2 regions of the Enterococcus sp. DIV0210g genome follow, and region 1 is predicted to be linked to the other one. Evidence: predicted binding sites of a transcription regulator. Region 1 holds the regulator's gene; the other holds the start of a gene.
The links. The regulator HrcA, encoded in region 1, represses chaperone genes, less so after heat shock. The targets are predictions, from matches to a motif close to TTAGCACTCNNNNNNNNNGAGTGCTAA.
Positions count from the first base shown of each region.

Region 1 (6,643 bases):
CCCTGATATCATGTTGTTCGATGAACCAACTTCTGCGCTTGATCCAGAAATGGTCGGCGACGTATTGAACGTTATGAAAAAGTTAGCAAAACAAGGAATGACGATGATCATCGTTACCCACGAAATGGGCTTCGCGAAAGAAGTTGCAAACCGTGTCATGTTTATCGATGGCGGAAACTTCCTTGAAGACGGAACACCTGAAGAAGTCTTCAACAATCCGCAAAACGATCGTACAAAAGACTTCTTAGATAAAGTATTAAATATCTGAGAGCTTACAAAAACCCAGCCATCCAATCTAAGTGATTGGATGGCTGGGTTTCTTTTATTTACGTTTTTTTCCGCCGCTGAAAGCATCTTTGACTTTATCAAAAAAACCTTCTTCTTGCTGTTCGCTGACTGTTTGTCCGCCAGCTTCTGCAAATTTACGCAACGCTTCTCTTTGTTCATCATTTAAGTTTTTCGGTGTGATCAATTTCACTTTGACATGCTGATCCCCTGTTGATCCGCCTCTTAAGCGTGGGGCACCTTTTCCGCGTAATCGGAAGTTCGTACCTGTTTGTGTACCAGCAGGAATCTTCAATTTCACATCACCATGCACAGTAGGCACTTGGACTTCATCGCCAAGAGCTGCTTGAACAAAGCTTAACGGCAATTCATAATAGATCTCTGAACCGTCTCTGTCGAAGATATCGCTATCTTCTACACGGAAGACAACATATAGATCGCCATAAGGTCCGCCGTTCGTGCCGGCTTCTCCTTGGTTTGCCAAACGCATTTGTTGGCCTTCTTCCACACCTGCAGGAACATTTACTTTCACTGTATGTGCTTTTTTCTCATGGCCAGAACCATGACAAGTTGGACAAGGGTCTTTGATTTCTTTCCCTGTTCCATGACAAACATCACATGTTTGACGACTCATCATACGACCAAGCGGTGTTTGTCTTTCAACATTTATTGATCCTGATCCATGACATTTATGACATGTCACTGGTTCTGTACCAGATTTCGCGCCGTTCCCGCCGCAAGTATGACAAACTTCTTCACGATTGTATTTGATTTCTTTTTCGACACCAAAAATCGCTTCTTCAAAGCTCAAATCGATTGTATACTGCAAGTCCGCACCTTGTCTTGGGGCATTTGGATCAACAGAACGACCGCCGCCGCCAAAGAAAGAATCGAAAATATCTTCGAAACCGCCAAAGCCGCCGCCAGAAAAACCGCCGTTGAAGCCGCCAAAACCGCCTGCTCCGCCGCCATAATTTGGATCTGTCCCTGCATGACCATATTGATCATACGCAGCACGCTTTTGCGCGTCACTTAAAATTTCATAAGCTTCTGATACTTCTTTGAACTTTTCTTCAGCATCAGGTTCTTGGTTGATATCAGGATGGTATTTTTTTGAAAGTTTGCGATAAGCTTTTTTTATCTCATCGTCTGAAGCCCCTTTTGAGATTCCTAAGACTTCATAATAATCACGTTTCGTTGCCATAGGCGTTCCTCCTATTGGTTCATGTGCGTTCGCCGCATCGTTTGTAATCATATCACATTTTCACAGCCGTGACAAAAACAGATTTACTAAAACAGCCGCACGTCTATTCGTTTTTAAGAAAAAATAAACCTCTTCTTTCTTTGCGGAAAATCTTCTTTGATTTACCACATCAATAAGAGCCATGAACCAGAAAACATAAGATGCTGTTTTCAGTTCATGGCTCTTACTGTTTAAAAACAGCAGAAAGAGATGCTTGCCGCATATGCGTCATCTGTTACTCATTTGAGAAGATTCGCGTGATACGCACATCTCTTTCACTGTTTTTCCATTAAAAGAATGGATTATTTATCGTCGCCATCGACTTCTTCGAAATCTGCATCTACGACATCATCCGCTCCGCCTTGAGCCGCTTCAGGATTTTCTTGTGCTTGTTGTTGTGCTGCTTGTTCGTACAATTTCACTGTAAGATTTTGTACGATTTCATTTAATTCATCGCGTTTTTGTTTCATTTCTTCGATGTTGTTTGCTTCGACAGCAGCTTTCAATTCGTCACGAGCAGCTTCTGCTTTTTTCACTTCTTCTGCGTCGACTTTGCCTTCTAATTCTTTCAATGTTTTGTCAACAGTGAATAGTAAAGCATCCACGTCATTACGCAAGTCTACTTCTTCTTTGCGTGCTTTATCTGCTTCAGCGTTTGCTTCTGCATCTTTCACCATACGTTCGATTTCGTCATCTGACAAACCTGAAGAAGATTTGATTGTGATTTTTTGTTCTTTTTGTGTACCTAGATCTTTGGCAGATACATTAACGATCCCGTTTTTATCGATATCGAAGGATACTTCGATTTGAGGGATTCCACGTGGTGCTGGCGGAATATCCGTTAATTGGAATCTTCCTAATGTTTTGTTGTCTGCAGCCATTGGACGTTCTCCTTGAAGAACATGGATGTCAACAGCTGGTTGGTTGTCCGCAGCAGTTGAAAAGACTTGTGATTTGCTTGTTGGGATCGTTGTGTTGCGGTCGATCAATTTAGTGAACACGCCGCCCATTGTTTCAATACCTAATGATAATGGTGTTACGTCAAGCAAGACAACATCTTTCACATCACCAGTGATAACGCCGCCTTGGATAGCAGCACCCATCGCTACAACTTCATCTGGGTTAACTGATTTATTTGGTTCTTTACCAGTTTCTTTACGTACTGCTTCAACAACAGCAGGAATACGTGTAGAACCGCCGACTAAGATCACTTCATCGATTTCAGATTGTGACAAGCCTGCATCTTTCAATGCTTGACGAACTGGGATTTTTGTACGTTCTACTAAATCAGCAGTCAATTCATCGAATTTCGCACGAGTCAATGTCATTTCCAAATGCAATGGTCCAGCTTCACCAGCAGTGATAAACGGCAAGCTGATTTGTGTGCTTGATACGCCTGATAGATCTTTTTTCGCTTTTTCAGCAGCATCTTTCAAACGTTGTAATGCCATTTTGTCTTGGCCAAGGTCAATGCCGTTTTCTTTTTTGAATTCAGCAACCATGTGATCAATGATTTTGTTGTCAAAGTCATCCCCACCTAGATGGTTATCTCCAGCTGTAGACAATACATCAAATACGCCGTCACCTAATTCAAGGATCGATACGTCAAAAGTACCTCCGCCCAAGTCAAAAACAAGGATTTTTTCGTCTTTGTCTGTTTTGTCTAAACCATAAGCTAACGCAGCTGCTGTTGGTTCGTTTACGATACGTTCAACTTCTAAGCCAGCGATTTTACCAGCATCTTTTGTTGCTTGGCGTTGTGCGTCGTTGAAGTAAGCAGGAACAGTAATAACTGCTTTTTCTACTTTTTCACCTAGATAATCTTCGGCAAAACCTTTGATGTATTGTAAGATCATTGCTGAGACTTCTTGTGGTGTATAGTTTTTGCCTTCTACTTCTACTTTGTAACCAGCTTCGCCGATATGGCGTTTGATAGATGAGATCGTGTTAGGATTTGTTACAGCTTGGCGTTTTGCCACTTCCCCAACTTGGATTTCGCCATTTTTGAATGATACAACAGAAGGTGTTGTACGGTTGCCTTCTGGATTTGCGATGATTTTTGCTTCGCCGCCTTCTAATACAGCAACAGCAGAGTTTGTTGTTCCTAAGTCAATACCAATAATTTTACTCATATGAACTATCTCCTTCACTTATCATTTGTTTCTATTATATTAAATATCTTAATGACTATTGTGCGACGATGACCATCGTCGGACGTAATACGCGATCGTGTAATTTATATCCTTCTTGCAATACTTCAACGATCGTTTCTGGTTGGATCTCGTCAGAAGCTGGGATCGTTTGGACTGCTTGGTGAAGATTTGGATCAAAGACTTCGCCTTTTGCAGCGATTTTCTCGATGCCTTCTTCTTTCAATGCTTGATTCAAACTTTCCAAGACCATTTCGACACCTTTTTTCAAGCTGCCGCCTTGTTCGTCTGAAACATCCGCTGCTAGTGCTCTTTCTAGATTATCGATCGCTGGCAGCAGTTTTTTCGCTAAATCTTGGGAACGGTATTTTTGAAGCTGTTCCCGTTCGTTTTTGCCGCGATTTGCCATATTAGCGATTTCCGCACGAGCGCGCAGGAATTTGTCTTCCATTTCATCTAATTCCATTTTCAACGTTTGGATCTCTGTCGCTTCTGCTTCAACTTCGGATACGCCAGAATCTTCTGCCGCTTCAGCATCGAAATCTGCTTCATCAACGATTTCTTTTTCTAATTCTTCTTTTTCCTTCACGATCTCGCCTTCCTTTCGTTTGTTTCAACCCGTCTTTAGTCAAATTTACTTGAACATACGGTTTTCATAGCTTCTCTCTTAAGAACCAGGCATGTCAAGCGAACGATAATATTCCTCCAGCTTGTTTGCTAGTTCTTTCCGATAAACATCAATCAGTCCAAACATTCGTGAATATGACATATTCGTCGGACCCAACAATGCAATTGTACCTCTTCCGTGGCCATCAATCTCGTAACTTGCTTGAATGATACTCATATCTTGCAAAAGATCATTTCCGATTTCCGAACCGATTTTGATATGGATATCGCTATCCATCGGTACGATGATCTGAGTCAATTCCGACCTGTCTTTCATGAAAGAATACATAGACTTGAATTGGTGCAGATCTTGGTAAGGCTCATAATCCAAAAGATTCATTTGCCCGCTCACATAGATTTTATCTTCAAATACCTGACCCAATATCGCATCAAATAATGAAGACATGCCATCTGTGGTTTGGAAATACTTATGCAGGATCATCGGGATCTCTGTCCTCAACTTATGGTACACGTTGACAAGCAGATCACCAACTAAACGATCATTGACGATACGAACGATTTTTTCTAAATCCTGACTGCCGAGAGCAGCAGGCAAAGTGTACACTTGGCTTTCTACATTTCCTCTGTCTGTAACGATCACCGCAATGATTTGTCGGTCATTTAAAGGAATGATGCGAAACCCTGTCAATCGCCGGTCTTTGATTTCCGGACCGGATGAAAAAGCAGTGTAACTTGTTAAATTTGATAAAATCTCTGCAGATTGTTTGATAATCTCATTGATTTCATGAAAATCTTTGCTTAAAGACTGTCGAATCGTTTGCAGATCATCTTTATTTACTCGAGCGGGCTCTAGTAAATTGTCCACATAGTAACGATAGCCTGCCGCAGAAGGAATCCTGCCTGAAGAAGAATGAGTTTTCAAAAGAAGCCCTTCTTCTTCCAGCGCCTTCATGTCATTCCGGATCGTTGCAGAACTTGCTTCGACTCCTTCAGCCATCAGCGCTTTAGAGCCAACAGGTACGCCGTTACTTGTATAGTTCTGGATGATCAGACGCAAGATATCTTTTTGTCGTTGCGTTAACATCTTCATCACCTCTCGTTAGCACTCCTGCCTTCTAAGTGCTAACCCATGTATAAATATAACAATACCTGTCATTATTGTCAAGAAAAAAACCACGCATTTTAGCACTCTATATAAAAGAGTGCTAATCCGTTTATTCTGCGTTTGATCCAAACTTATCCAAAGGTTCTTTTATAGTAAAAAACGCTCAAAAACATTGTTTCCTAAAAAGATTCCTTTTGGTGTCAGCAAGACATTTTCTTTGTCATTAATCAAAAGTTCTTCTTTTTCCAACTCTGCCAAAACATCGCCATATAATTCTTCTAACTCTGTCTGATATTTTTCGTAAAATCGCTGTTTTGAGACGCCTTCTTTTTTCCGCAGACCTAAAAACATTTCTTCTTCGATCTGATTTTTTCGAGATAATTCTTCAACTTCCAGTACAGGTAATTGGTTTTCCCGTAAAGGCTGCAAATAATGCTGGATCGGCCCCTTATTCCGGTATCTTCTATCTCCCAAATAACCGCTCGCTCCTGCACCAAATCCAAAATAATGTTCATTGTTCCAATACATCAGATTGTGTCTTGATTCATGGCCTTCTAAAGCAAAGTTGCTGATTTCATATTGATGGTGTCCGCTTTTTTCCATTGCTGCAATTGTTTCTTCAAACATCCTTGTTTCTGTTTCCTGGTCTGGAAGCTCCAAGCGTCCTTGTCTCACCCAGTTCATGAACATCGTCTTATTTTCAAGGATCAGCGAATACAGTGAATAATGAGGCAAATCAAGTTCAAGGGCTCTTGTTAACGTGTCCCGATAGCCTTCTAATGTTTGCCCTGGCAATGCATAGATCAAATCGATACTTACATTCGAAAAGTTTTCTGCTTCTAGAAAGGACATTGTTTGGTAGACATCTTCTGCAGTATGTTTCCGTCCAATTTTCTTTAACAACTTGTTGTCAAATGTCTGTACTCCCATCGACAAACGATTAACACCATAGTTTTTCATTACTTGCAATTTTTCTCTCGTCAAATCACCTGGGTTTGCTTCTACAGTAAATTCTTTTACCGCTGGATTAAAAGGCAAGCGTTCGCGAACCCCCGCTAACAATTTATCTAGTTGTGCCGCTGACAAAGAAGTTGGCGTACCGCCGCCCACATACAATGTTTCTAAAGCATCGACTGCCATATTTTCTTTTGATAATTCGATTTCCTTCAATAACATTTCGATATATTCATCTATCGGCTGACCTTCCAAAAATACTTTATTGAAGTCACAGTA
Region 1 covers NZ_CP187903.1:1,437,920-1,444,562, forward strand. The annotation lists gene IGI64_RS06970 (amino acid ABC transporter ATP-binding protein) at 1-268, shown strand, start outside; gene dnaJ (molecular chaperone DnaJ) at 323-1,489, opposite strand; gene dnaK (molecular chaperone DnaK) at 1,831-3,660, opposite strand; gene grpE (nucleotide exchange factor GrpE) at 3,716-4,267, opposite strand; gene hrcA (heat-inducible transcriptional repressor HrcA) at 4,346-5,389, opposite strand; gene hemW (radical SAM family heme chaperone HemW) at 5,558-6,643, opposite strand, start outside.

Region 2 (6,643 bases), 1.0 Mb from region 1:
CGAATTCTTCTCAAGGAGTATACCTGCTGCGCCGCCTAAATCATAAGATTCACTGTCAGCCAAACCATCTACGCGATCAAAATTTAAAGCATAATCTTTTTCCATTAATTCCTGATATTTTTGATAAACAGCTTCTTTGCTTGCGTTCATCCCAATAGTTGAACGCACGTTAACTGCTATATCAAAATAACGAGCTGTTCCTTCCAGAACATCGATTTCTTTAACTATTTCATAATCTTTTTTATGTTCTTTTTGATATTTTTCATACCAATATTTGGCAGCTTCCAAATGCTCTTTTTCTTTATCTGTCTCTATAACGGCTTTTCTCAGGCTGTTAATTAATTCGAGCCGGATTTGTCTTGCCTCTTTATTATTTACGAGTTCCATAACCTTTTCTTTATCGGTAGAGGCATTTTGCCAACTACCCTGTACACGTCAATTAACTGAAGAAGAAGTCAAGGATGCTTACGAAAAAAATACAGGCAAAGTCATTGTCGAAACATTTGAAGAAAAACGATTAAAAGTGAATGAAGTTCCTGGTGTGCTGGTTTATGGTCACGGGCCGTTTACTTGGGGAAAAACGCCTATAGATGCTGTAGAAAATAGTTTGATTTTGGATGAAATATGTTTAATGGCAAAAGAAAATGAAAAACTAAATCCTGCTATCCAAGAGATCCCAAAATATCTTTTAGATAAACATTATTATCGGAAACATGGTGAGAGTGCTTACTACGGACAAAAACAAGCAAACCAGTTTAAGATATAACGACAAACGAACACCCGCAAAAGCATATTTCACTGCTTTTGCGGGTGTTTGTTACTAAGTACAGGTTTAATTAAAAGCATATTTCAGACTCCTTTTAAAAATATCGTTGCCTTCCTTCTTCAAAAACCAAGATAATATAATTATCTATCAATATTGTGAATATAAAAACACATCGAAAGAGTTTATAATTTTTGAAAACGTTATCAAATCGTGCGGCATATAAATGGAAAAACAAATAATCAATAACATTTTATTTAATAAAGTATAAAGGTGAGTACTTATGGAAAAAATAATCAATGTTTTAACGTACCATCCAATGGCTGATGGGAAGACAAAAGACACAGAAGCCATCCAGCAAGCAATCGACGCTGGTGCAAAACAAAAACTTCCAGTAAAGTTTCCTGAAGGTGTTTATTTAGTCGGTTCATTGTTTTTAAGAGAAAACAGCCATTTGATTTTTGAAGAAGGAGCGGTATTGAAAGGAAGTCTTGATATCCATGATTATCCGGAAATCCCCACAAGAATCGCAGGCATAGAACTTTCATGGCCAGCAGCTATTGTAAATATCATCGAAATGAAAAATGTAAAAATCGAAGGTCCCGGATGTATCGATGGACAAGGAGAATATTGGTGGAATCTTTACTGGGGAAAGGATCAAAAAAGCGGACAACGAGCAATATATGATCAGCAAGGATTGCGCTGGTTGGCAGATTATCTTGTAAAACGTCCAAGAAATTGTTTAGTCTATCAGGCAGAAAACATAACAATAAATGATCTCTATCTGGAACGCTCCGGCTTTTGGAATCTCCAAGTAACTTACAGCAGAAACGTACACTTAGAAAACTTGACGATCCAAAACAATCACGGACCAAGTACAGATGGGATAGACATTGATTCTTCAACCGATATCCGCATAACTGGATGTTCTTTTGACTGCGGAGACGACTGTATTTCTATCAAATCCGGCAGAGACGGCGATGGACGACGCGTGAACAAGCCTTCAGAAAAAATAGAAATCGATCATTGCAAAGTATTGGGCGGATATGGCGTTACGATTGGAAGTGAAGTAAGCGGCGGAGTACGGGATGTTTTTATCCATGATATTGAATTTGACCATGCAGATTGCGGTATTCGAATGAAATCTTCGAAAGAAAGAGGAGGCTTCATTGAAAACATCAATGTAGAAAATCTGCGAATGACGAATGTCCAGTTTCCTTTTTCTTGGATCATGGACTGGCACAATGAATACAATCGGAAAAAAGTTACAGCAACAGATAAAATACCCCATCCGGAAATCTGGCACGTGGTTGCAGAAGAAATACCTGAGGAGCTGCAAATGACAAAAGTCCGAAACATCCATATCAAAAATGTACGTGCAACACTAGAAAAAAACGACCAGAAATCTTCACGCGCATTTGACTTAGTTGCTTTTCCAAACAAACCGATGGAAAAGATCCTATTTGAAGATTGCCAAATAGAAGCCGCAGAATTTGGCCGAATCGCAGCAGTAGAAAAGCTGGTATTGAAAAATGTAGAAATAAAAGTCGCTCAAACCAACAACCAGAACAATGATACTTTTGACAACCGATAAACAAAACACCGCCATCTCTTCACAATCAAACTGAAGAGATGGCGGTGTTTTTTATGAAAGGCTCTTTGAATTAAAAATCACACATTTATCCAACCATAGTGAAGAGCCAGTTGGACAAGAACGACCAAACTATTCATGCCGACGTGGGTAATCATCGAAGTCCAGATTCTGCCAGTTGATTTATATAAGAGACTAAAGAACGCACCTAAAAAGAAGTAAAGAAGCAAATGACCATCATTGTGTGCGACAGCGAAAAGAAGCGAACTGATGATCAAACCAACCCAGAAATTAGAATAACGAGCAACGATTCCCAAAATACTGCGGCGGAAAACCAATTCCTCCATGATTGGGCCAGCAATCGTCGTCGCTAAAATAAACGCTGGTGAAGTTAAAATCATTTTGATGATATCTTGCGTATTTTGTGATGGAGCGGTCTCTCCGAACAGCCAAACTTCCAACATGATTGCGATATTCTGTAAAATCAATGCAGCGAAGATCCCTAACAAACCGAAAAGAATGATTTTCCAAACAGAAGCTTTTTTAACTTCTGACTCTATCTTCAAAGGTTCTTTTTGCATAAAGTAAAAAACAAGTAACACAACTGCACCTAGACTGTAAGTCAATGTGGTAGCAGTAATCAAATCAGCTGCTGAATGGACCAGTCCTAGATAGCCTAGGATCAAAGGGGAAACAAACACAAGTCCATAGCAGAAAATACTCCAAAAACTGTATTTTTTCAGTGACATAAAATTCCTCCTTACTTATTAAATAGTATAGCATAATTGTTTACCCCCAGCACTTTGCCTAAAATAGAAAATCTTTGAACGAAAAGCTTGCAAAAAATAGAGAGAATGAGTATTATTAGAAACGTAGGTTAGCACTCTTGGTTAGAGAGTGCTAATAGATAAAAACTAGAGTTAACGGAGGGATTTATCGTGTTAAAACCATTAGGAGACCGCGTCATTATTGAAGTCGCAAAAGAAGAAGAAAAAAGTGTAGGTGGTATCGTTTTAGCTTCAACTGCTAAAGAAAAACCACAAACTGGTACTATCATTGCGGTAGGCGAAGGTCGTTTGTTAGAAAACGGAGAAAAAGTTCCTGCCGCTGTTAAAGAAGGCGACACAGTAATGTTTGAGAAATACGCCGGTACAGAAGTAAAATTTGATGGAAAAGAATATTTGATCGTGTCTGGAAAAGACATTATGGCAATTGTTGAATAAATACTAAAAAATTTATGATGAGGTGAATGGAACATGGCAAAAGAATTGAAATTTGCAGAAGACGCACGCGCTGCAATGCTTCGCGGAGTAGATAAATTAGCAGATACAGTAAAAGTAACATTAGGACCAAAAGGACGTAACGTTGTTTTAGAAAAATCATACGGTTCTCCTTTGATCACAAATGACGGTGTAACTATCGCAAAAGAAATCGAATTAGAAGATCATTTCGAAAATATGGGTGCAAAACTTGTTTCTGAAGTTGCATCAAAAACAAATGATATCGCAGGTGACGGAACAACAACAGCAACAGTTCTAACACAAGCAATCGTTCGTGAAGGCTTGAAAAACGTAACTGCCGGCGCAAACCCATTAGGCATTCGCCGCGGAATCGAATTAGCAACAAAAGCAGCAGTTGAAGAATTGCACAATATCTCTACAGTTGTAGATTCAAAAGAAGCTATCGCACAAGTTGCAGCTGTTTCTTCAGGTTCTGACAAAGTAGGTCACTTGATTGCTGATGCAATGGAAAAAGTCGGCAACGACGGTGTTATCACAATCGAAGAATCAAAAGGGATCGAAACAGAATTAGACGTTGTAGAAGGTATGCAATTTGATCGCGGCTACTTGTCACAATACATGGTTACAGATAACGACAAAATGGAAGCTGTTTTAGAAAATCCATACATTTTGATCACTGATAAAAAAATCTCTAACATTCAAGATATCTTGCCATTGTTGGAACAAATCTTACAACAATCTCGTCCATTGCTAATCATTGCAGACGACGTAGACGGTGAAGCATTACCAACATTAGTCTTGAATAAAATCCGCGGAACATTCAATGTAGTAGCTGTTAAAGCTCCAGGATTCGGCGATCGCCGCAAAGCAATGCTGGAAGATATCGCAATCTTGACAGGCGGAACAGTGATTACAGAAGACCTAGGATTAGATTTGAAAGATGCAACCATCGACAACTTAGGTAACGCATCAAAAGTCGTTGTTGACAAAGATAACACAACAATCGTTGAAGGTTCAGGCGACAAAACAGCGATCGAAGCACGTGTCCAATTGATCAAAAACCAAATCGCTGACACTACTTCAGACTTTGACCGTGAAAAACTGCAAGAACGCTTAGCTAAATTAGCCGGCGGTGTCGCAGTGGTAAAAGTCGGTGCTGCAACTGAAACAGAATTGAAAGAATTAAAACTACGTATCGAAGACGCATTGAATGCGACTCGTGCAGCGGTTGAAGAAGGTATGGTATCAGGTGGGGGAACTGCTTTGGTCAACGTGATTGAAAAAGTTTCTTCAGTAGAAGCTGAAGGCGACGTAGCAACAGGTGTGAAAATCGTTGTTCGTTCATTAGAAGAACCAATCCGTCAAATCGCTGAAAATGCTGGTTATGAAGGTTCAGTAATCGTCGACAAACTAAAAAATGTCGAACTTGGAACAGGATTTAACGCTGCAACTGGCGAATGGGTAAACATGGTTGAAGCAGGAATCGTTGACCCAACAAAAGTAACTCGTTCAGCATTGCAAAATGCAGCTTCTGTATCTGCATTATTATTAACAACAGAAGCAGTTGTAGCAGACAAACCAGAACCACAAGCACCAGCAGCACCAGGAATGGATCCATCAATGATGGGCGGAATGATGTAAAATCATCCCTTTAAACAAAAAGACTCGTCTCAGAATCGAGACGAGTCTTTTTTATTTACGTTTAAATCGTTGAAAAAACAACCGAATTGATGTCTAAATAATTCAAGATATATAGAAACAAAACCGCACCGTTGATCAAAAAAGAAAAGACGATAATGGCATATCTTATTGTAAAATATGGATAGCCTTTTGGTCGAAAATTCGTGAATTTTTTGCCGCGATAGATGAAAACAAGCAAAAGCAGCAGGATGACCATTACGCCTTGAAAAATAAGACCAATATATCTTAGAGCAGGATTATGGACCTGCATAAAGTAAGCACCCATAGTCAAAAGATCGATAATAATAGCAAAAAATGGCAAGTAAATCCCTCCTTTTCCGTAATGATACAATAGAACTCTTCCAGAAGATAGTGACAATATTGTTCGTTTAATGTTAGATAGACCAATAGGAAATGAATCAAAAAATGGATAAATAATAAAAAAATGAGATAGTAAGTTCCAATTTTTTATGTTAAGATTTCCTTAACATTATAATGTATGCGCTTTCTAGAAGGTGAGGAAGAAAAAATAAAAAAACAGGAGGAAGGTTTGGATGAATGGTTTGATGAGTTGGATGGAAAAGTATATTTTGCCTGTCGCTACAAAGGTTGGTTCTGAGAAACACTTAGTCGCTTTGAGAGATGCGTTTATTGGTACGATGCCAGCAACAATGGCTGGTGCGGTCGCTGTGTTGCTGAATGCATTTATGCGTGATTTCCCAAATACATATTTGGGGCCGGAAAATGCTATTACTGCTTTTTTTCGACCGGTTATTGGCGTCAATGGGCTGATTTGGAATGGAACACTTGCTGTGATGGCGGTCGTTTTTGCGTTATCTTTAGGTGCAAATTTGGCGAAAGCTTATGAAGTAGACCCAGTATCTGGAAGTATTGTATCGCTAGTTGCCTTTATTATTGGATTGCCAGATAGTGCTTCGGCTGTTTTGTCATTGCCAGCAGCGTTATCGCAAGAAGCGGCGGACATGATTACCGCAGCGGGAGGTGTTTTGGAAAGTGCTGATGGGGGTCAGACACTGACATTAGGTGCATGGGGGTATTTCAACTTTGGCCGTTATATGGGCGGGTCAGGTCTCTTTACTGCCATGATTTTTGGTTTTATCTCTGTTCTCATTTTCTCTTTTTTGATCCGAAAAAATATTATTATTCGGATGCCTGATTCTGTTCCGCCTGCGGTCTCAAAAGCGTTTGCCGCTATCATACCAGCAGCTGTTGCTCTTTACACAGTGGGTGTCATCCATTACTTATTTAGAGAAGCAGCTGGCGTACCATTGATCGACTGGATTTCTGAAGCGATCCAAGCGCCATTGATGCAACTGTCTCAAGGGTATGGAGCTGTCTTTATCATTG
Region 2 covers NZ_CP187903.1:431,568-438,210, forward strand. The annotation lists gene IGI64_RS02125 (hypothetical protein) at 1-387, opposite strand, end outside; partial or broken gene IGI64_RS02130 (class II aldolase/adducin family protein) at 422-766, shown strand; gene IGI64_RS02135 (glycoside hydrolase family 28 protein) at 1,047-2,357, shown strand; gene IGI64_RS02140 (CPBP family intramembrane glutamic endopeptidase) at 2,435-3,103, opposite strand; gene groES (co-chaperone GroES) at 3,293-3,577, shown strand; gene groL (chaperonin GroEL) at 3,611-5,236, shown strand; gene IGI64_RS02155 (hypothetical protein) at 5,298-5,597, opposite strand; gene IGI64_RS02160 (PTS sugar transporter subunit IIC) at 5,830-6,643, shown strand, end outside.
Region 2: groES (co-chaperone GroES) is a predicted target of HrcA. The motif match lies at 3,232-3,258, and genes of this name have one in related genera.